2 regions of the Ferroplasma sp. genome follow, and region 2 is predicted to be linked to the other one. Evidence: riboswitches for the same ligand, from Rfam matches in the RefSeq annotation. Region 2 holds a riboswitch; the other holds the start of a gene.
The links. A riboswitch is a leader RNA that binds a small molecule or an ion and turns the genes downstream of it on or off. The one in region 2 is predicted to bind thiamine pyrophosphate.
Positions count from the first base shown of each region.

Region 1 (12,444 bases), 560 kb from region 2:
CAGCTATGAGAATGCCGTATCCAGTCAGCAGGGTTACACTGGAGGATGGGTCCAGAGGATTTTTCGCATAGTAAATCAGCGCCGGATGGGTTATATATGATCCGGCATAGGTCATTACTGCCTCGGCTTCAAGTGCCGGTGCGGCAGCCCTGGCGGCAAAATATGCCCATCCGAAGAATAACCCGGCAATGCCCCCGTGTGAGTAATGCCCATAGCGCGTTATGAATCCACTGCGTGGTATCATTGCGCCAATCTCGGCATAAACAAGAGTTATAATCAGCACAAGGATTCCACCTATAACCCATGATATAATTGCAGCGGGACCTGCAGTGCCAGCAGAGGCGGACTCTGCGAAAAGCCACCCTGAACCGATAATAGAACCCAGGCTCAGAAAATAAAGGTCCCATGATGTCAAAACTTTCTTTAACTTTATGTCCTGATTCCGGCGCTCTCTGTAGGGGTACGGGATATTATCCATTATGTTTTATTAACATATAGAATTTAATATTTACTGTAGTTTTTGTAACGTTATGATTGATGTAGCATATTATTCCCTGATTATAAAAATGCATAGAAATTATTCATAATGCATATATTTTTTGTATAAAATTACTTCATTAAAATAATATTATTATAATATCCTGCAATACAACGTAATGGCGTCCTTTTCATCAGATATACGTAACAGGCAGGTTGTAATAGTAAGTCTGTCATCCATGATGCGATCACTGGGCATGGGAGCCTCATGGCCATTCATGGCAATATTCCTCAGTTTATACCTTCATCTTGCCGTATATATTGTAGGAGTTATATTTACACTGCTATCCCTCATGTCCATGGCATTCAGCATACTGGGTGGTTATCTGGCTGATCTGAAAGGGAGAAAATTCACGCTGATGCTGGGAAGCGTTTCAGGCATATTCATTTACCTTTCAATAGCTCTGTCATTTCTATACAATATATACACGCTTACGATTATACTTTTTATAATGTCATCCTTCTCAGGGTCCCTTGTATATCCTTCTGCCAGTGCCCTTATTTCTGATGTTACGGAATCCCAGGACAGGGAAGGCGGCTATTCAATTTACAGGATACTATCAAACATTGGATGGGCAATAGGTCCCCTGATGGGGTCCTTTATATATTCATCAGGAATTATATACATATTTTATGCACTGGTAATAGCAAGTGTCCTGCAGGCCATTATAATACTGTTTGTCAGGAAACAGAATGTGATGAAGACAGGTACCGGAACCAGAAATCCATTCCTTGTTTTTGATAAATATCTTTTCGTTTTCAGCATAGCAACGTTTTTTATCATACTGCTGTCATCACAGTTTTCCGTATCCCTGCCACTTTACAGTGAAATTGCCATAAAAATTAATGTTGCTGACCTGGGTTATATCTATGCAATCAACGGCATAGTAGTAGTTCTTGGGCAGTATCCATTGATAAGAATGTTTGCAAGGTTCGGAGACTTGGGAACGTTTATAGCCGGTGCCCTGTTTTATGCCCTGGGATACTTTATTATTGCATTCTCCACAAACCTGTATGATTTGATGTTTGACATGGTCATAATTACAGTAGGGGAGAACCTTACAACTCCAACAATAAATACAGTTATTTCCAAGATGGCCCCGGCGGGCAGAACTGGAAGATATATGGGATTTAACTCCATGTTCAATTCAATCGGCCGGGCTTTCGGCCCATCTGTAGGAACCTATATAATGTATACATTCCATTATAACGGGCTGGCCACCTGGTCTCTCATATGCATATTTGGAATATTTTCCGCTGCCGTAATTGTTGTATTCTCTGTCATGTACAGAAACTCAGGCAATACTTATATTGCAGGAGCGCACCGGACATGACTGGGCCCTTTGATTAATTATTTATGAAAGTATTTATTTTCAATTGATATATTGAGGATACCGTGGCATAAAATGGATAGATTAAAAATTATCAGGAATACATACCTCACATATTCCGTGCTCATTATAATATTCATAACATTCATGGTGAGGGCATCGAATAACATGATGATGACCACCATATCACTGTTTTCCAAATATGACCTTCACTTCGGGCAGCTGGAGGTCGGGCTCACAGAATCACTCATGGCACTGGCTACCTTTATAACCACAGGGCTGATCAATTCAAGGCTGGGTACAGTAAAGCGCCGCTATCTGTTTATCGGGTCGAATATAGGCTTCACAATTATTCTGGCAGTCATGCAGTTTTCCAATTTTATAACAGTATGGATTTTCATAGCTGTTGCAGGGCTTGCCTTCGGTGCTATCATGCCAAATATAATTACATCTGCGGGCATGATAGATGATAAGAAGGCTAGGGAAAAGGTCCTTGGGATATATACCCTTGCACTCAGTGTGAGCCTGATTGCCGGCCCGGCACTGGAGTCATACATACTTAAATTCGAACCTTTAAGGTATATATTCCTGTTCTTTGTGCCACTGGGCGTTGTGGCTTCTGTTCTTTCACCATTTCTGAGATTTCCTGACAGCAAATCAGAAATTAAAAAGAAGAATGTAAGGGTATTCGGGGAGCCGGGGTTCAGGGTTGCAGTCTATGCAATTCTTGCGTACAATATTATTTTTGCATTGCTCATAACCTTCGGTGGGATATATGCTAAAAGTGTTCTGAAATTGAGCCTTTCCGATGTTTCCCTGCTGTTTACCGGATTTTTTATCGTTTCATTTTCGTCCAGGCTCTTCATTTCATGGCGGGCACCGGAAAATCTCTGGCACTATCTTGGAACTGCGATTATTATTACATTGACAGGGATAATTTTTCTGTTCTTCGGTGTGAATGATATAATATACATTATTGCCTATCTTCTTCTGGGAATACCACATGGAGTGACATATCCACTATCCATAGTATCCATCAGCAGAACATTCGACATGTCCTACAGGAATATGGCAAATAGCTATTTCTTCTCTATAATGATGGCTATTGGGATCATAACACCAACTGCCGGCGGCCTGATTGAAAATGCCATAGGCTTTAGATATATGTTTCTCGCACTGTTTCCGGTCATACTGTTCCTTCTATTTGCTTCCAACTCCAATATGAAAAAGATGAAATTTAAAGCAACTGAGGTGACGTGAATTATTTAGGCTCCAGAGCCTCCTCCTCAATGGACATCTTTGCCGCCCTCCTGACCCTCTCGGGATGAACAATATATTCTACCATTGTCATTATTCCCGCAATGGGAATCCACGCAATGCCTATGTATACTGCTATATTCTCCGGGTATTTTTCCGGGGATATCAGTGTGCCTGCCATTATAATTACCAGAATCAATATTCCTATTACAGGAATAATAATATGCTCAATAACCCTGAGCTTTCCGATACGTTTCATCATGAATGGCAGGGATATGGATGCAACAATGTGCTCTGTATATGCAGCGTATGCGTTGATCAGGAGCATGATAAGCCCACCCTGAACCGGTCCGAATAGCACACCGAAAACAACAGCGATGATGAAGGACATGATGAATATTGTCAGTGCGGCATTGGATGGCGTTTTGTATTTTTTGTGTATTTTTGCTATGCTTTCTGGAAGGAATAATATGCCATCCCTTGCAAAACTATAAAATATTCTTGAATCGGCATTGCTCACGGAAATATTGTATCCCATGAAACTGTTTACTGTTACAAGAATTAAAAGTATATAGATGACAGGGTTGAGTTTGCTGAAGAGTATAACCCCGGGATCATTGCTACTTTCAAATGAAGCCATGGCAGAGGGCCCCCAGCCGATTGTAAATGCATATGAAACAATTATTAAAGTTATGCCTGAAAGTATAACCGTTCCTATGAGGGCTTTTTTGATTGTTTTCTGTGGTGTTATTGCCTCCTCTCCCATGGCCGTTATGGACACAGTGGTGCCGAAATAGAGTATCATTGAATAGATCATTGCGAAGAGCAACTGCGAAATTCCTGAGACGTATTTTGTGCTGAATACCGCAAGGGTATTGAGTTTTCCCGCATTAATAATGATTAATGCTGAACCTATGAGCAGCACTGCAACCTCTATTACACCACCGGCTATCTGGTAATCTGTGGAAATTTTCATGCCCCTGTGTGTGAATATGAAGGATATCAATGCGGCAAAGAATGCCACAGGAAGCCAGAAGATTATTCCCTTATATGTGGGATCAAGCAGTGTTATGAATGCGGCCAGCCCCAGGAATCCGAAGCTGCCGTATCCTATGAGGCCATAAAACGCCATGTTCCATGCCTGGAATGTTCCGGCTATGCCGCCTAATCCCTTGCCGGCAAATGTATAGTATGAACCGGCAGAATTAACATGCTTGGAAAACTGGTATCCAGTATTCATAATAAATAGATATGCGAATACACCGAGAACCAGTGCAAGCGGGGTTGCACCCAGTGCGTATTCTACCACTCCAGTTAATAAATAAGCTGCATCTGCTGCAACTGAAAGTGTTCCCATGGCCTGCCATACGAGCCTGAATCCACCAAGGGAATTGCGCTTCAGCCTTCCTGTTTCTATCATGGAAAGCCAATATTTATTTATATTTAAAGTTTGATAACATTAAATTAACTCTTTGTCCCTGTCTTTTTAATTAATACAGTAAATATGAAGCCCAGAATCACAAATATAACCCCTATCAGGTATATATAATTATAGGCAGTCTTATCGGGAAAAGCTTCCATGATTTTGTATGGAATGCCATTTACCATTTTTACACCTATGGTAACCTTTACAGTATACATGGTTTCGAGAGCGCCACCAAATGCAGGGGCTATGGACATTCCTATATCCCTGAATACCGTATTCATTCCGGTGGCCTCTCCAGCATTTTCCCTTGGTGTAGAGGTAAGAAGAACGTTGATTATTCCAACGAGCATCATTGATATGCCGGCTCCCACAAATATTGTATCAAGCAGTATTTCCGGTATTGTTGCCCGGTAGAGGTATAACAAACCGAACCCTATTAGGTCCACGGTAAGGCCCATAAGTATGGAGAGTCTGGGTCCCCTCTTACGTATTATCCTTGCAGCCACCGGCGCGAAAACCATATTCATCACAGTGGCAGGAAATAGTATAAGCCCCGAATCAAATACTGTTTTGCCGAACCCGCTGGGTGCCGGGTCCTGCAGCAGTGTTGGAACAGTAAAGAACAGAAAATACATTGCTGCCATGGCAAATAGCCCCACTATATTGGAAAGGAAAATATTCCTCTTCTTCAGGAGCTTCATATTTATGAACGCGTATTTATAATGGCTCTCAAAATATGCAAACACTGTGAATAGAACAAGGGCTGCAATGAATAATCCTATGATAAGATGGGAATACCATCCATAATGCTGGCCCTCTGAGAGTGCAAAAATAAGTGCAACCAGCCCGCCGCCCAGCATTGCAACACCTGCAAAGTCGATTTTCTGCTTTCCTGTAACCGTGTTCTCCCTTATGAATATAAATACCAGGATAAGCAGGATAACTGCAACCGGTATTGCCGTATGGAAATCCCACTGCCATCCAAGGGTTTCTGTGATATATGAGCCCAGAACAAGCCCTATGCCTGACCCTATGGCAAATGTGGCGCTCATTATGCCCTGTGCCAGTGCCAGCTTTTCCCTGGGCACAACATCATTTATTATTGCAAAGGCGATAGGTATCATTCCGAAGCCAAGCCCCTGGACTGCACGAACTGCTATAAGCTCATCCAGTGTTCTGGTAAATCCCCCGAATGATATGGCAATGGTATATATTATTCCCAGGATAATGAATATCTTTTTCTTTCCAACTATATCAGCAACCTTCCCGAATATGGCTGCAGAAACTGTGCCGCTTATAATGTAAGCAGTTAAAATCCATGATACATTGCTGTACGTTGAATGAAAGAATGTTATAAATATTGGTATAGCCGGCACTATCATGGTTTCCACGTAGATAATAAGCAACCCCGAAAATGCCATTAATGCTATGGTTATGCTAATTGATTTCTTTGACATGGGAAGTTCAGACATGGTATCCGGATTAAATGTTTATTAATAAATATTTCTTAAACAGAATTATAACAAAGATTGAAATTTTATTTCATTATCCGCTAAAAATAGTTCCGGATATTAATTTTGAAAAACTAAAACCGGAATTTCCATTTCGTCCTTGAGAAGCCCGCTGTGCGCACCCTTCATTGCATATTTCCTCTGGTTTAGTGGAAAATGATATATGTCGTTGTTCCTGGATATCCCTATAAGCCCCGGAAGTTTCTGCATTACATTGCCGTCTATCTTTCCCATGAGGGCTGAATACATGCTGTCCCCTTTTGCAACCAGTTCAAGATTGCTGTAATGCCCCTCAAGGTACTCCTTTATCTCTGATGTATTTTCCATGAAGAGGGCCCTGGAATCGCCATAGGGAGGAAGTATGGATATGTCCATAAGGCCAGAATCGTTCCCAAGGTTAATGGTATTCCCGACCTCCACATGGCCATGGTCGGCAGTTATAACAAAATCATAGTCACTGTATTTTTCCATTATTGAGATCAGGCTCTGGAGAATATATCTCGCCGATTCCACTGTGTAAGGATCATATGGACCGAGCTTATGTGCGGTCTGATCCACCTCAGGAAGGTAGAAGCTCACGAAATCTTTTCCCTGTTTTAGATTGTCCTCCAGCACGTAAAAGCTATGGAACACATTGGAGTATGTGTCTGTATTATTATTGCCATAGAGCAATGTGGAGAATGATGTTTTATTTATGAAAGCCGGTATGATGTTCACCGTTGAATATCCTGCCCTGTTCAGTGCCGTTACCTTTGACTCATAATTGAAAATCGTGGCCATGGGGTAAGCACGTTCCATGGAATCCCTTATATATGCAGCCGAGGATGTGTAACCCAGTATATTTACTATAGAGCCCAGCTGCCTTATGTATAGCTGATAGCCAATTATGCCATGCTGCCCTGGATAACGGTTCAAAAAGAATGATGACAGTGCATTTGATGTGGTTGAAGGAAATACAGATGTGCATTTCATCTCATTCCGGAATTTGATTCCCGTTTTCTCGTAGATATTCCATCCCAGCCCATCCAGCAATATGAAGCACAGTTTTTTATGCTTGTAGTTCAATCCAATGCCATCTGTTTCTGTCCTGAGGCCAAAATGGGAAAATATGTCACTCGATAGGTTTACCAGGGATTTATTGCCCGGAATTATAAAGTTTTCCTGCATGGATGTATATGCATTATTGATATATTATGATTCAGGATTTTGTTTACGGTAATCCCTGCACCGCAAAACGAATCTCCTGGCTGCATTCTGGTTTGACGGAAAATACACATGCAGATATCCTGCAGTGAGTCCCATGTAATTGTATCCTTCCAGCTCACCATTTTTGAATTCATAGGCTGGCTTCTGGTCCCCCTTGAATTCTATTCTTGAATAGTGGAACTCATGCCCCCTTATTCTTTTACCCTTTTCCAGTATGGCGCAATCTGATGCAGCAGCAGCCTCCCTGTAACCCAGCGAGAGCCCTTTCATATACACCGTTGCCGGTATTGCACCCACCATGGGAAAATTCCCCTTATCAACAGTTATTGATTCTGAAAGGTACATGTATCCGCCACATTCAGCGAAAACCGGCATTCCATTGCTGATTTTATTCCTGATTTCCCACATGATCGTTTTATTCTCTGAAAGTTCCCGGGCATGGAGTTCCGGATATCCTCCGCCCAGGTACAGCCCGTCAATATCAGGCAGGGTTTTATCCCTTATGGGATCAAAATATACTGGAATGCCGCCAAATTTTTCCAGAATTTCAATATTCTCCGCATAATAGAAGGAAAATGCCTCATTATATGCTATGCCGATCCTTGCCCTCTCCTTCATTTTTAAATTGTAAATCCTTTTGCTTCCCTTCCAGATGGTTCTATACTTACTGGAAATCCTTATTATGGAATCCAGGTCAACACTTTTTGCAATTTGCTGTGATAGATTCTGAAAATAGGTTTCTCCTGTTGCTTTTTCCGCAGTTGTCACAAGGCCAAGATAACGTGATTTTATTTTTAAATCCTCGCCGCGCTTTATGCATCCTATAACCTTTATTCCCGTAAAATGCTCTATTGCGTCCCCTACCATGCTGCAGTGGTAATCTGATCCTGCGCGGTTCATTATAACACCCGCTATGTTCACCCTCTTATCCATGTCCCTGAATCCCATCACTGTGGCAGCGGCGCTCTGCCCTGAAGATGAAATGTCCACAATAAGTATTACAGGCAATCCAAGAATCCTTGCCACATCAAACGAGCTGCCACGGAACTTATTTCCTGGCGCCCCGTCATAAAGGCCCATTACCCCCTCAACTATTGAAATATCACCGCCTTCGGAATTGTGATAATATATCTCCCTGACAGTTGCGTCACTTCCCATAACCGGGTCAAGATTGTGTGGTATATTCCCTGATGCAATTCTGTGGAATCCCGGATCAATATAATCAGGGCCAACCTTGAATGGCTGCACCCTCATTCCTTTATCTGAAAGTGCCCTCATGATCCCGGCTGATACCGTTGTTTTCCCGGATCCACTGGATGTGCCCGCTATCATTATTCCCTTAATGGCCATGCAGAAACACCGATACGGTAACATTATTAATAATTTCCTTAGATACTATCTGCATGCCATTTCCAGAGGAAATTCTTGCGGCGGCATTGGATACAGAATAGGCGCCGGTTGCCCTATAAACAGCATCGGATTTGTCAGATGCATGCCTGTTAAGCTCCTCAGCAGGATAAAAATGAAGTGGGCATTTCAGGCTTTCTGCCAGTTTTTTTATATCAGGGTTCCCGGATTTTATATCTATGGTTGAAATCGATCCTATGGCCTCCATTAATAAGTGAAATTTTTTGAATGTTGATTCTATGGCCTTTAACATGTCTTTTAATGTGGCATCGCTGGAAAAACCGATGCCGAGGTCCAGCACCTGTGGCACCAGGATCAGGGCAGAATCATCCTGCTCATCCATGTAGGTTATAATGATTTTTCTTCCGCTGGAGGAGCCCTGAAGCTCCGGGACTGAAATTCCAGTCCTGTTGATTACCTGTACCGGATCACCTGCAAGCATATCTCCTGAAACAGGGGCGAGGTTCTCCCTGTTTTTGATGACCATGCCGTATTTCACTGCAACTGAATCTACAGCAGCAATTCCATGGAGGTCTGATGCGGTTGTGATTACTGCCACTGCACCCAGAATGTCCGCTATTTTTCCGGCCATATCATTGGCACCGTGGTGGCCTCCTGTTACAGGTATAACAAACCTGGCAGAATCATCTATTGCCAGAACCGGTATATCATGAAACTTATCATGCAGGCAAGGTGCTATGATCCTTACGACTGCCCCGAGAGACATAATGAAAATGGCAGCAACATAATTCTCAAAAATTAATGATGTAATATCCTCTGCGTGATGGAATACTTTATAATTACCGGTTCCTGCGAATCTGCTGCTTACAAAAATATCTGCTTTGAACTCAAGAGAAAGCCTTTCAGAAATTGCCATGCCGTTGGCGGTTACAGATACCAGTGCTATCCTCTTTCCATCCATATCCATAAATTGATTCTGACATATTATATTTATCAGGAATAAAAAAATCTGTACAGGTCGATAAATATTTATATGTTTTATAAATATATAATTACCGGGGAGCGAAAAGCTGAGAGGATAGGGATCGACCCGTGTAACCTGATCCGGACAATACCGGCGGAGGGAGATGGATACGAAATATGAATTTATAGAATTATGGTGGCTATTACGTTAACCACGAAGCAGCGTTTTATGATTGTATCAAGCGCTTCAGGGCTAACGTTCTGGGGAATGGTTGGTACACTGGGCCCGCTTGCTGCAGCAGGGTCGATAATAGGGGTGCTTCCACATTATCTGAAGGTTCTCGTTCTGCTGATTGGGCCTTTATTTGTCCCATTCGGGAATTTTTTCATGGGGTTGCTTACGGATCGGCTGGGAAGAAAAAAGATTTTTCTTATGACCATGATCATTTATGGTGTGGGAATAGTTGTGATATCATTGAGCTATACCTTCATTCCACTGATAATAGGCCTTATGCTGGCGGAATTCGGGGTCGGTGGAGAGGAAATACCCTCACTATCACTTGTATCTGAGGATTCTCCAGTATCCCAGAGGGCAATGTGGCTTACAATCATATCTGATTTTGACAACATAGGCAGTGCCCTTATAGCAGGATTATTTGTTATAATTGTAAATTCATTTATGGATAGGATAATTCTTCTTTCTGCTGCCTCAGTGCTAATTATAATTATGGTACTATCCAGGATTTCCCTGCCGGAGTCATACAAATGGCAGGAATCAAGGGGGCAGAAGGAAAAGTCAGAGATTACAAAGAAATCGCTTTACATAGACACTAACGGCGTAAATATCAAAAGGCCTGCTTACAGGCTCTCTCTCTTTGTGCTCATGACCATGGCAATATCCCAGTATACCACATTCGGCCTCATGGCATATGTAATCGGCCCCTACGAATTCCCAGGAGCCCGTACAGATGACATGATAATATTTGTTGCCCTTGTTGGCGCTTCAGTGGCTGGCTTCATTGCTGCACCGCTCATATCCCGTGGAAGGAAAAAATACACCATGTATTCCTTCGGAACCGGATTTTTATCCACGGTTCTGATTTTTATTCTTATACCCTTCCTTCACGACACACTGATATTTTATCCACTGCTGTTTCTGAATATGATGATGAGTGAATTTGCCTGGGCTTCAAGGACAACACTGGAGCCCGAACTGGCACCAACAAGAATAAGGGGAACTTTCATCGGTACCGTCAGGCTGGCCCCTATGATAGTCTATCCACTTCTTGTAATAGCCACCAGCACCATGCCACTAACAGACTTTATTGCCCTGAACATGGGATTGTGGCTTCTTGGGTTTGTAGGTGCCATGGTATGGCATCATTACGGGATTGAAACAAGAAACGTCAACATAGACTATTCAGAAAATTGAAAATTCCTGCAATGCCATTTATAATAAAATTAATATATTCTTTTCATTATTAACTCAAGACATTCAATGGATATAAACATAGATGAAAGTATAACAAAATGGGAAAAAGATGTTATAGATACTTCAAAAAATAACCGCCTCCTATATTTCAATTCCGAGTCATTCCTGAAGATAACCACTCCATCCATGCTATTCCTCTTTGACGACCTTGTTAACAAGGATAAAAAAATGGGGGTGCACCTGACCGGAGATGAGGAAAACCGCAGGAAGGATGAAATAATATTTTCTAGAAAGGATGGACTGGGAAAGGCGCTGTCATCTATGTACTACCAGGCCAACAGTGCCCTGAAGGAGCACGGATCAAACGTTTTGTTCATTTCCTTTGGACTGCTGAAATGGAAGGATGAAAATGCGAAAACAGTGGAAACACAGCTTTTCTTTGTCCCTGTAACCCTGTCCAGGAAGATGTACGATGATTTTACCCTGGAATCAACGGAGGGAGATATATTTTTCAATCCTGTGCTGAGGGAAAAGCTGGAACAGTTCGGAATTAAATTTGACTTTGCCTTTGATGACAACCTGAATCTATCCGAGGCAATGAGGAATTTCAAGCTAACCGTAAAGGATACCAGGTGGAGTGTCAGCAGAAATTCCTATCTAGGTGTGGTTTCCTTTACAAACAACAATATATACAATGATATAAAGAAAAACCATGACGCCATAAAGAAAAATGACCTGACCAGGGCGCTGGCCGGAGATTTCGAGGTCATTAAAAAATTGAACGAGAAAATGCCTAAGACAGTTAACTATTCAATAGATACAGTCATGGATGCAGACTCCAGCCAGATAAGCGCGGTTTATGCTGCAAGGTCAGGTGCAAGCTTTATACTCAACGGTCCTCCAGGAACAGGGAAAAGCCAGACAATCTCTAACATTATAGCTGATTCAATGAAGAATAACAGGAGCGTTCTTTTCGTCAGTGAAAAAAATGCTGCAATAGAGGTTGTCAAAAAGCGCCTCCAGGAGTCCGGGCTGGGAGATTTTATCCTGAGCTTTCATGGAAATGCGTCAAAGAGCGAGATCATTAAATCACTGTACAAATCGGTAGAGAACAACCAGCATGTTCCCAGGACCCTTGTGCCCACGGACAGGTATTCAGGAACACTGAACGATTATGTACATGCTGTCCATGAAAAACGTGGAAACCTTGGAAGGAGCGTGTACGATGCATGCATGATTGAACTTGAAAACAGCTGCCAGTTTTCTCTTAAAATTGGTGCAGGCATGATTGATATTACCCCGGAAGTACTGGAAAACATAGAGTTTCAGATTTCAGAGTTCAACGATTACCTCGATATCATTGAAAATTTCGATAAAATGCCGGTTGATTTGCAGCTGCCCAGGTACAGGGAA
Region 1 is NZ_CP133597.1:1,334,069-1,346,512, forward strand. It holds gene RE471_RS07170 (APC family permease) at 1-478, opposite strand, end outside; gene RE471_RS07175 (MFS transporter) at 657-1,871, shown strand; gene RE471_RS07180 (MFS transporter) at 1,944-3,128, shown strand; gene RE471_RS07185 (APC family permease) at 3,130-4,545, opposite strand; gene RE471_RS07190 (MFS transporter) at 4,590-6,023, opposite strand; gene RE471_RS07195 (alkaline phosphatase family protein) at 6,123-7,229, opposite strand; gene RE471_RS07200 (cobyrinate a,c-diamide synthase) at 7,254-8,618, opposite strand; gene RE471_RS07205 (cobalamin biosynthesis protein) at 8,608-9,597, opposite strand; TPP riboswitch at 9,683-9,779, shown strand; gene RE471_RS07210 (MFS transporter) at 9,829-11,031, shown strand; gene RE471_RS07215 (AAA domain-containing protein) at 11,098-12,444, shown strand, end outside.
Region 1: it holds a riboswitch for thiamine pyrophosphate, as region 2 does, so the genes downstream of both, RE471_RS07210 (MFS transporter) here and RE471_RS04325 (MFS transporter) in region 2, are expected to answer to the same signal.

Region 2 (12,444 bases):
TTTCGGCGAGTTTCTCATACTTTACTCTGTTCTTTCCATACATTTCTATGCACAGTTTAGCATAATAGTACTTTCACTTTTCCTGGCATTTGTTTCAATAAATTTCAACATATCTAAAATGATCTTCAGGGGTAAGTCTGAATACAGCCAGGCTGGAATTAATACCGCCATACCCCTTATAGCAGCAATAATATCTATATTCATAGGAATTGTATTTCTGGTGGTGTATCATGAGATATTATAAATTCGGAGAGAAAAGCGGAAGGTACGTGGGGAGAACTGAAAAATATGACGTTTACAGTTCAACTCTAACAGGAATAAGTATGGATGAAGATGATCACGAGGAAAGAACCCAGGGTGAGATATATTTCAATTATGGACCTTCAGCAGGTGGGCTCAGGGAATCTGTAAATTTCAGCATACTTACGCCTGGTGAATCTATAAGGGATGTTATCATAAATTCCGAATTTAAAAGAAGAAATATTAGCATAATAGGGGATAATATTTCTGACTCACTACTGAAGGTAGAAAGAATCAACGGATTTCACTCAGCGTCACACAGCATAGCCTATACACTGGCAGTGGAGGATGCCTTGAACATGGATAACAGTGATTTAAATAATGCAAGAATTGTAGAAATTGAACTGGAAAGGATACGGTCCAATATTGATGTAATAAAAGGGTTGTGTGAATCTGCTGGGTTTGTTGTTCCGGAAAAACAGCTATTGCTTCTTAGGGAGGAGGTTGCCAGAATAATTTCCCGTGCTTTCGGGCACAGATATTATTTTTCCGTAAATGGCATAAATTCTATTGATGGTGACTTTTCCAGAATAGTACTCAATTCTGTTGAGAAACAGTTTAGGTCCATTTATGATGGACTGCTTTCATCTAAAATATTCCTGGACAGGCTACAGGAAAACGGAGTTGTGTCTGATCCTGTGTCTACTGGGCCGGCTGCACGTGCAGCAAATTACAGGTATGATGCAAGGCTGGATTCCAGATCCCTTGATTATGGAAAGTATAATACTGTAATGGAAAGTGCTGGCGATACGTTTTCCAGATTCCTTGTCCGGGCAGGTGAAATATTTGAGTCCATAAATATAATAGAGTCATATGATATTAAAAAAACTTACAGAAGAAATAAAATGGAATTAAATGGGTATGGAGAGGGCACTGCCAGAATAGAATCGCCTGCCGGGGACCTCTTTTATTACGTGAAAATAGATGGGGGCAGGATAATGGATATACAGATGTCATCGCCATCTTATCTTAATATGAGAAATTTTAGATATGCCCTGAAAAATGGAAATATTTTCACCGATTTCTTTTTTGTATGGGAAAGCTTTGGCATCTGGATATCTGAACTGGAGGTGAGGTTTCATTGAACTGGTTCATCAGTGGTATGAAGAAGCGGATAAAGACAGAGAAACTGGATAAATACAGCCTTCTGTATCCTTCTGTACTGGAGGGGGTAAGTGATTATAACTGCCCAACAGAGGCTATCAGCAATGGAATGTGGAATATGGATAGGTGTATATTCTGCAGGCAGTGTGATCTGAATCCAACAGGCAAGCAGAATACATATTCCATTGATCAGAAAATTCCGGACATATTTAAAAAATCTCTCTATCTCTATCCTGTGGACTCAGGTACTTGCGGTGCCTGCAATGTTGAATTCACCACACTGTTTTCACCACAGTACGATTCCAGCAGATTCAAAATTTTTATGGCCAGTACCCCGAGGCATGCCGATGCCCTGGTTGTCATGGGAATTTATACAGAAGGAATGGAAAGGGTTCTCAGGGAGGCTTATGATGCCATGCCTGAACCAAAAATTGTAATAGGGCTTGGTGCCTGCGCACTCTCCGGCGGAATTATGGGAAAGGGCGCGATGGAAAAATATGATATACGTATCGCAGGATGCCCACCGACACCGTCAGCAATTCTTAATGCAATAATAGAGGCGAGGGATAAAAAATGATATATTATTATGTGCCATTAATTGCAGTTTTCCTGGCCGCACTGGTTTCAATAAAATACAGAACTGCAGGTTACATAATTACAGCCATAGCCTCAGCCCTGTTTTTCCTCCTGACCTTCCGAATTTTTGACTACATTACATACTTTTACCTGATAGCGGCTATAGTATGGATAATAACATCTGTGTTTTCCATTTCATATTCAAAAAAATATGGGAAATGGCTAGCACCTCTGTTTATAATGACCATTGCGGGAATGATGACAATACTGTATGCAAATAACTTTCTTGTGTTCATAACAGGCTGGGAGATAATGTCAATACCTGCATATTTGACCGTGGCAATAAATAAGAAAAATGATATAGAGGCCTATATATTCATGCTGTTCTCTGAAATAAGCACTGTACTGATTATAACCGCTGCAGTAATTTCTTATTATTATACCGGCACATTCAATTTTACAGGGCTTTCCAATGATATAGTACTGCTCATATTTGCCATAGGTGCCATGTCAAAAATGGGTTTGACGCCCTTCATGATAAGTGAGTGGCTTCCCATAGCCCATGGAAGTGCCCCTGCCAATTCGTCCGCAATTTTTAGTGCAACAATGACGCTCATGGGAGTGTATGGGATATTAAAAATCGCATTGCTTTCCCCAGTTTCCACTGACATAGGCATACTATTCATTATTATAGGCGTCATATCTGTGCTCTTCGGGGCACTTTATGCATATATATCTGAAAATATGAAATCCCTTGGGGGATTCAGCACAATAGAAAATAATGGTGTGTTAATGGCTGCAATAGGCCTATTTATATCTGTCAATGATAGTGTATTAAAAGAATTCATCCTCATTTCCATAGCCATTTTTGCAATGGCCCATTCCATAGCAAAAACTGGGCTATTTATGTCCATAGGCCATACCGGTGCTGAGTATTTCAGTGCAGTTAAAGGGGACAGGGATACTGTTAATCAGATAGGCAAATTTTTTGCAATGTCTTCCCTTTCAGGGCTGTTCCCTTCACTTGGCGGGCTCGGGACATGGATGGTACTGGAGTCGTTTTTCATGGGTGCCTACCTCTATGGACCACTGGGGATCGCTTCAATCATAGCCGGTTCCCTTATTGCCATGGGTGAGGGTTTTGCCACCGCTGCAATGCTGAAAATTTTTTATTTCACAGATAGCCACCGGAAATCACATGGGAAAAACCTGGAGAATTACACTATCCTTGGTACCGGATTAACACTTGTATTTCTGTTCGCCATATCATTTTTAATTGTGGGCAGGAGCTATATATCCGGTATACCCTCTGTTCTTGTATTAAATGGGTTTATGATAGAGTCCCGCCTCAGCATATCTGATTTCGGGCTTATAACGCCTCTTTACATTGTCATACTTCTTATGGTATTTTCATTAATTGTATTTGCTGTCTTCGGAAGGCCAAGAACCAGAACTGTCAGTCGCTGGAATGGTGGCATAGAACATGGAGAATATTATAACTCTTTCACATATTCTAATAATATACGCCTTATACTTAAGAGGGTACTCAGGACTAAAAGCACAGATGAAAGCAGGGTAGAAACTGTTGATATTTTCTGGATGATTATGATAAGCATTGCCAGGGCTTACAGAAGTTTTGCTAAATTTATAGCTTACAAAATCATGAACAGTTCCATATCGGCATATATTATATACATGATAGCTGCCTTTATACTTATAATTATAATAGTGTCGCTTATTTAGGCTCTATAAAAACATCTTCCATGAAAAACAATAATTAGGTATTATGAGCAGAAAAGATTAATAAATAATAATTATATAATGATATAAATGGAAGAATATGGCTAATGGCCAAATTGCTTCGAGGTTTGATAAATTTATGAATCTGAGAAGAATTTTACTGGACGTTGATAAAGGATTAAACAGGCCCACACTGACTGAACTTGCAGGTTCCATAGAAGATGTGCCTGGTGTGGATGCCGTGAGGATAACTGTTACTGAGATGGATATGGAAACTATGGGAACAAGTATAACAGTAGAGGGAATTAATATCAATTATAATTATCTTGTCAAGGTTATAGAGGATATGGGATGTGCCATACATTCCATAGATGAGGTTATTACCGGAAAGCATATCATAAAATGAATAAAAAATACATATTTCCGGTAAGCATTGGCCTGTCTGATGGTATTATTACTGCGCTGATTCTTGCATCCGGTGGCATCATCGGCAAAAGCAGTATAGATATGTTTGAGGCTTTTAAGATTTCATTCGGCTCTGCATTTGCCGGCGCTTTCAGTTATTTTATAGCCCAGTATGCCGGTTTGAATGAAGAGCTTCATAGAACAGCCCTCCAACTGAATTTGAAGTCCACCGATTATCTCCTAAAGGGTCATCTGGGCATAGAAATATTTATTGAATCGCTCATCGGCGCCCTTATTGCAGCATTTTTCGGTTTTCTGGGGGCACTAATCCCCTTATCCTCCTCGCTCATAATAAGGGGAAATGAGATAATTCCGCTTTCCTTATCATACACATCCCTGGCAGTTCTGGGACTCTTTATAAGCAAATCTACAGCCGGGAGGGCGAGATTCTGGATTGTGGTAATGGTAACAGTGGGTATTATTGTCACAATCGCAGGTTTTGAGCTTAAGTTAATTGTTTAGGCACATATTGAAAACCATGTGACAGGGCACAATTATTAAATAATCTGTGGCAATCTTTGAATTGTTATAGGGGGAGCTCAGGGCTGAGAGGATAGGGATCGACCCCATGAACCTGATCCGGGCAATGCCGGCGGAGGGAGAAAATGGAATATGATCTGGAAAATAACAGGAAAATTGCACAGAGTATAGCAACATCACCTTGGAATGGCCGGCACTGGCTAATTTTTTTTACCGTATCTGTATCATTTTTGATGTGGGGAGTGGCCCTAAGCATAGCACCGCTTATAACAACATGGTATTTCGTTCCAGCCTATGCATATTATCCTATTATAGGCGCAGCACCTGCAGGACTTCTGACAGGAAACTTTGTTATGGGAATAATATCTGATAAAACTGGGAGGAAAAGAAGCTATCTGGTAACGATGTTTATGACTGTGGCCGGGCTTGCCGGCATAGGTTTTAGCTATAATTATATTGCCCTGATAGCTTTTGTGTTTATAGCTGAATTTGGGCTTGGCGGTGATGAAACTGTGTCTCTTTCATTGATGTCTGAATATTTTCCATCTAGGTACAGGGGTGCCGCAATAGTTGAGTCATCCAATATGGCTAACATAGGAATAACATTGATGGCAGGTATCTTTTTATTACTTTCCGGTTCTATTTTTGTCCAGAAAACTGCACTGGTTTGCATTGCAATGATAGGTGGATCAGTATCCCTGCTTGCAAGGTACAGAATGAGGGCTTTAACTGCTAATAGGAATATTTATATATAATTATGCATCATTATGCAATATATATGGGCAAGATATACACAATCAGGGAAGCATGCGATATATTGCAGATAGATGCGTATAGCCTTTAACAGGGATAGGTTATCATCATTATCTATCTCCATTAGGGGATTATATCTTTGCGGCACCCCGTTTGCCGTGAGTGGCAGTGCCTTCTGGCATTCCATGAAGAATGATTACCTGTACCATCCAGATCAGGTAGTTGTTGAGAATGTACAGCGACTGCAAGAAAGAAATGCATAATAATGCATAGTATTTCAAGAACGGAAAGCTATTTATGGGAAAATAGAAAAACTATTGCTCCTGCACAATTTAATCTCAATGATGCAATGAAATTTGTTTCGCTGTCCCTAATGGGGATAGCTATAATTGTTGGCTTTGCATTTTCAGACCTGGTGCTTGGGCCATTTCATTTTCCTGAATATACGGATATTATTATATTTTTTTCTGTGCTTGCCGAATCAATTACAGGCGTGGTGGGTGGTTTTACTATTGGGAGATCAGGCAGGAAGGCTGTATCTATGATAGGATTTTCCGGTCTTCTTGGATCATGGTTGGTGCTTTTATTGTTCTTTAATTACGTAATATATAACCTGTACCTATTACTGGCCATGCTTGCAATCAGCTCAGTGTTCGGGGAAATTGCATGGGCATCCCGGGAACTTCTTGAACCGGAGAATTTTACCAGCCGGTATAGGGGGAGGGGTGTTGGGGGTGTTCGGCTCACAGGTTACACCCTGTATATTGCATTTATATTTATCCTGGCCAATGCCACCATCAATCTATACGCCTGGTTTATTCTTATAGTTTATATCGCTGGATTTGCCGGTGGTGTGCTGTACTTACTGTACGGCCGTGAAACTAAGGGCTCCCATGTGATTTGAGAAATTCTTGAAGCGCCTTAAAATCAGATTTCATAATCTCAAGGTTGGCTGGATTCCTGAGGGCAGCTGCAGGATGAACCGTGATAAGGTATTTATTTTTAATTATTTTCCCGTGATATGCGGTAATGCCCTTTAAATTTAGAAGTACACCTGCTGCTGTTGCGCCTAAGAGTACAACGATCTGTGGATTCACTATGTCTAACTGCTTTTCCAGGAATGGCATGCATATGGCCACTTCATCCTCTGTGGGTGCCCGGTTATCCGGCGGGAAAAACTGCACCACACTTGTAATGTAAACGTCTTCTCTGTTAAGGCCAATTCCATGTATCAGGCTATCCAGAAGTTTCCCGCTTCTTCCAACAAAGGGTCTTTTTTCACTGTCCTCGTTCCTTCCCGGTGCCTGACCAACAAAGAATATCTTTGAATTTAGGTTTCCTTCACCTGGAACAAAATTAGAGCTTAAATTCCATTTACTTTTCCCCGGAATATTTCTGTATTCCGAATTTAATGCCTCCATGGCGAGGTATTTTTTTAAATATGAATCTGCATACTGCATAAGGTCCTTCTGGTTTCCGAAGTTAAGATTTTCCATGGCCTCATGATAGTTAAGCCAGATATACCCCCTATGCTCGTTTGATACCTTCACAACAGTGCTGTCAGGCACCAGAGACATGAACATCCTGACATGCTTGAGTATTTTTACAGAATTATATGTGAACCTGTACGTTATATCATAATGAAAGTATGGTATCAGGTGCTTTTCATCAATTGTTATTCCTGACTCTTCCCTGGTTTCCCTAATTGCAGCAGCAGTGCCCGTTTCCCCCTCCTCAATATGGCCCTTGGGAAAATCAAGCCATCCTTCGGCCCTTTTCAGAAGCAGATATTTATAGTCACCATGAAAATTTGATATGACCACAATTCCGTAACTGTATTCCTCTCTCATAAAATGGAATTTCAAACATATATAAAAATTAGTCCAGAACTTGACATCTATTAATTAATAATAGTAATTAAAAATGACCGAAAAAGGATAAATCTGCAGTAAATGAAAAACTCTTTATTTTATAAGCCTTTTCAACTCTAATGAAAATCTATGCCGAAATTTACCCTTCAAGAAGCCTGGAAACTGTGAAACAGGACATAAAAAAACTGGCAGATTTTGACGGGTTCAACATACCTGACAATCCGCTGGGATATCCCACAATGCCTCCTGAACTTATCGGCTACATGATAAGGGAGATGTTTCAGCATAAGGAAATCATCCTTAACCAGCGTTTAAAGGATATTAATGAATTAAAACTCCGTTCCATCATAACGGCAGCCAGGGCAATCAATGCATCAATTATATTCACGCAGGGAGACAAGCCAAAATTTGGAAGGGAATTCAATGAAATAGATTCCATAGATGCAATGAAGCTTGCCATCAGAAGAGGTGTAGAATCTGGAGTTATATTGAGCTTCCGGAAGCCAGTTTTTGAGATTAAAAAAAGGATGGATTCCGGTGCAGATATCTTTCTCGTTGTTAATTTTGGAGACGCCACCATATTGGATAATATAAACACTGAAAAATTGGTTCCTTATATTATAGTGAGAACTGAAAAAAATGGAGGCATTGTTGATAGAATTAACCAGCCCTCTGTCAGGTTACAGGAATTACATTCTTTTGTTGACCAGCTGAGGAATTATAAATTCAGGGGATATTTATTCTCTGTGCCGGGAGATACACAAATACTTACCAATATCCATAGATATATCTAATGGTACTATCGCAGACCTAAAGCATGAATTCCATGAATATAAAAATATATATTCCCGGCCACTGCTGAATATAACAGATTGGCCGGATAAGTCCTATGAGAACTTCTTCAGGAGAGTAAATGGGGAAAGAGTGGCTGGAAAAAAGGACGGGATTTCCAAGGTTCAAATCAGGAGAGCATTACAGGTCAGTAACATTCCCATAGTCTGGATTCAGGACACCGGATAATATTTATATATTCTTTTCTAAAATAGGTAAAATAAGGACGCCCTAGCACCCTTATTATAATAAATCCCAGAAAGAGGTCATGCATAGTAAGAGAGTTCACACCGGCTTCTGGAAATTAATACCCGTGGAGTGGAAGCCCATACATTATAAGATAAGCTTTTCCTTGATAGCGGGTCCCATGTATTTAGATACCAGAGGATGTGATAGTTGTGATGTATATTATATAAATAATCAATATTTATATATTCGTAAACCATTTAAGACAATGGTAAAAACCATGTATAAATTTGCAGTTATTGCTATTGCTGTAATTCTGGCTGCAGTGTTCATTACTGCCTCCGTTTCCGGGTATCACGATCAACAAACGTCTAATGGTATAACAACAATAGACGCATATTCCGCCCATAATGTAAAAACCTTAAACAATTCAGCTGTATCAAACTCAACCTTCTCCAGTTATATTCTGCACCATGATAAAGTTGTGAAATCCACATTATCACATGAATGGATAAATGGATCTTATCTGAATGGGGATATTATAGATAAGGCCCTAATTACCAATGCCAGCATTAATGGTGATAGTATTAGTAAAGCAACTATAATGAATGTGTTTGTGAATAATACATATATTAATATGGCAACAGTGGAAAATGGTAGTATATATAATTCAGTTATATGGTCAGCAAATGTTGAATATGCGGGCATAGAAAACACAAACATCTGGGATTCCAGCCTTGCCCATGTAACAGTAGAAAATGCACATATTTTATAAGCAAGCATTTCCAATGGTTCTGTGGAGAATTCAACCCTATATGATATAGGATTGCATAATATCAAGGCCTCTAACACATCAATATACTATTCTACCATGTCCAATGTGATGCTGAATCACACGGTTATTACCGATGCACATATACATTCAGGATTTATAAATAACTCGAGGTTAATCAATGTTGGACTTGGTTCAAAGGTTTCCCTGGGTACAAATGTAACAATAATTCCTTCCATTACCACGCCACATATAACTCCGCATAATATTGCCCCATCACCTTTACCTGTAAACATCCCGCCAAACAGCTCTATACCAAAGTATAACAGCACATCAGTTTTCACAAATCCGGTTCCCAGTCCTACAGATCCATTAGGCGGAAACTGGAACAACAATAACGGCAATATCCACTCAAGGAATTTAACTAATTTCTCAGGCCCCCATAATATTGGGCCTAACTGAATTTACCTGCTTTTTAATGTTTAGAGTGAATTTATGGAATTTAGGTTTCATGAAAAGAGTTATTTATTACATATTTCACCTAATGGGCATTAAAATAGAAAAAGCGGCATGTTCCTCTTACATTATTTCATAAAAAGTTTAATTAGGTATCCTTACATTGTTAATTCTGTGTACTGCGTAACAATAGAAAACAGGAAGGTCTCCAACTATGAGAGCATTTTTCAGATTTTGAAGTTAAAAGTGGACTCAATATTTGTTATTGATTATGATGCTATAAGGCATAGGTACCTTAATCTAAAATTATATAGCGAGCTTTCAAAATTTTTCGAACTGACTATTATGAACTATCCGGAAACCGAGAATGACCTTATGGATACGATAATTAATGGGGCCTCGACCGTGGTGATAAACAATAATCTAACATACAAGAGAATATCTAGCTATCTTTCATTCACACAAAACATAGCCATGAATTATAAATATGTTGATACATGTATATATTTTTCTGAGATGGGTGGAAATATGTTTCTTACAGATAAGGAAATAATGCTTCCGTACATACTTGCATACAACTACAATAATTTTCCAATTAAAAATTCCATACAGCTGCAGAATTTCCCCTATGACCTTATGCAGCAATAATTAGAATTATTTACATATTAGGAATAGATAGGGACACATATGCTGGAAACTGATATAGGAATAAAACTGGAGAACCCATTCATCCTGGCCTCAGGAATTCTGGATGAAAATGGTTACACAGTAAAAAGAGTGCTTGAATCCGGTGCCGGTGCTGCTGTGACAAAATCTATTGGTTCTTCAGAAAGGAGAGGCTTTGAACCCCCTGTTATTTATTCCGACTATAATTATACAATAAATGCAATCGGCCTCTCAAATCCAGGAATAGAGGATTATGGAAATGAGATAAAGATAGCATTGCAGGCTGGAAAACCTGTAATAGGCAGCATATTTGCACAGACTCCAGAGGAATTCGCCGGCCTTGCAAGGAAGATGGAGGGGTATGGTGCGTATGCTATTGAGTTAAATCTGTCATGCCCCCATGTAAACGGATATGGGATGGAGGTTGGTTCTGATCCAGAACTTGTATCCGCAATAGTTTCCGAGGTTAAATCAAAGGTAAATATCCCGGTTTATGCCAAACTTTCCCCAAACACATCAGATATGATGAAGCAGGCAAATGCTGCATCCAAATGTGATGGATATGTACTTATTAACACAATAAAGGCAATGAAAATTGATATAAATGCAAGAATGCCCGTACTTAGCAACATTTATGGTGGCCTCAGTGGCAGATCAGTAAAACCGGTAGGGATAAGATACGTTTACGAAGTAAAAAAGGAGACGGGTAAAAATGTAATAGGTGTCGGGGGGATAAATACTTTGGAGGATGTGCTTGAGTATATCATGGCTGGAGCCTCTGCAGTCCAGATAGGATCAGCAGTTTCATCCAGAGGGATTGCTCTATTCAGCGATCTTTCCCTGGAACTTGAGAAATATATGGAAATGAATTCTATAAGCAGGGTAAAAGATCTTGTGGGGGTGGCAATTAGATGAGATATTTCACTGTGTCAAAAAATATAAGAGAGGCGGAAAACGTAAATACACTGGAATTCTATGATAGTATCAACATTATCCCCGGCCAGTTCATCATGGCATGGGTTCCAGGTGTAAATCAAATTCCCCTGTCATTCTCCTCAACAGGGAGCCCGAAAAGTATCACAGTAAAGGTTTACGGCGACGCATCTGCAAAAATTGCTGGCATGAAGAAAGGTGATAGGATATTTTATGAGGGGCCCTACGGAAACGGGTTCAACAATATTGCAGGCAAAAAACTTGTTATCGGTGCGGGCAGCGGAATAGCACCACTTATACCGCTGATTGATGATGATACCACAGGAATTATTTCAGGTAAAACAGCTGGAGACATTATCCTTGCATCAAAATTCAATCCAGATCATTTGATCATTGCAACAGATGATGGCACCGCAGGAAGGAGGGGTTTCGCCACAGAAGCCATGAGAGAAATTGATATAGAAAGCTTTGATATGATTTATGCATGTGGCCCTGAGGTTATGCTGAAAGCAGTGTTTGATTATATGAAGAACAGGGATGTAAAATGCCAGTTTTCTCTGGAAAGGTCAATGAAGTGTGGCATAGGCATATGTGATTCATGCTCCATAAATGGTTTCCAGGTGTGCCATGACGGACCTGTTTTCACCCTTGAACAGCTCAGGGAAATGGATGAATTTGGCAGAACAAAACTTACATATTCTGGAAAACGTGTATTCTTTTAGAAACTTTTTAATATAATACAAATATAACAATATATGGCAGATGGGGGTATTGAGGAAAAATGTGTTTTTAACCGTTCAGGGGAGTGTTATTTCCTTGAATCCAGTGTTCAAACATGCCATCTTTGCTTTAACTTCAAGACCTTCACAATGGTAGGCAAAAAGAGAAAGCTGTATTATAATATTTTTGACTATCTCAAAGAAAACGGACTCAGCGACAGCCTTTTTCCAAAGGACAATTCAGAACAGGACTCTCTCAAAAATTTATAATAAGTATTATATTGTATTTTGCCATTGAATTAAAATGTCTTCCAACACAGACCATTTTGCAAATAAGAGAACTTTTCTCGCATGGATGAGGACTGGCATATCTCTCATGGGATTCGGATTCGTTATTGCAAAGTTCGTAATATTCCTACATGCACTGGAGGGGAAGGTTACTTCATCATTCAGCGATTCACTTATTGCAGGAGAGGTAATGATAGTTGTTGGAATGATAACCATCGCATACGGATATATTGAATATGTTACAAATGAAAAGGATCTGGATAACAATAGGTATTATTCGAGGAAGACTGAGCTGTTAGTATTT
Region 2 is NZ_CP133597.1:769,378-781,821, reverse strand. It holds gene RE471_RS04355 (proton-conducting transporter membrane subunit) at 1-244, shown strand, start outside; gene RE471_RS04350 (Ni,Fe-hydrogenase III large subunit) at 231-1,385, shown strand; gene RE471_RS04345 (NADH-quinone oxidoreductase subunit B family protein) at 1,403-1,981, shown strand; gene RE471_RS04340 (proton-conducting transporter membrane subunit) at 1,978-3,723, shown strand; gene RE471_RS04335 (DUF211 domain-containing protein) at 3,821-4,126, shown strand; gene RE471_RS04330 (hypothetical protein) at 4,123-4,647, shown strand; TPP riboswitch at 4,707-4,803, shown strand; gene RE471_RS04325 (MFS transporter) at 4,791-5,420, shown strand; gene RE471_RS04320 (hypothetical protein) at 5,493-5,681, shown strand; gene RE471_RS04315 (hypothetical protein) at 5,684-6,322, shown strand; gene RE471_RS04310 (uracil-DNA glycosylase family protein) at 6,300-7,268, opposite strand; gene RE471_RS04305 (hypothetical protein) at 7,409-8,083, shown strand; gene RE471_RS04300 (hypothetical protein) at 8,575-9,081, shown strand; gene RE471_RS04295 (hypothetical protein) at 9,103-9,540, shown strand; gene RE471_RS04290 (hypothetical protein) at 9,709-10,182, shown strand; gene RE471_RS04285 (dihydroorotate dehydrogenase) at 10,222-11,115, shown strand; gene RE471_RS04280 (dihydroorotate dehydrogenase electron transfer subunit) at 11,112-11,855, shown strand; gene RE471_RS04275 (hypothetical protein) at 11,889-12,122, shown strand; gene RE471_RS04270 (DUF202 domain-containing protein) at 12,157-12,444, shown strand, end outside.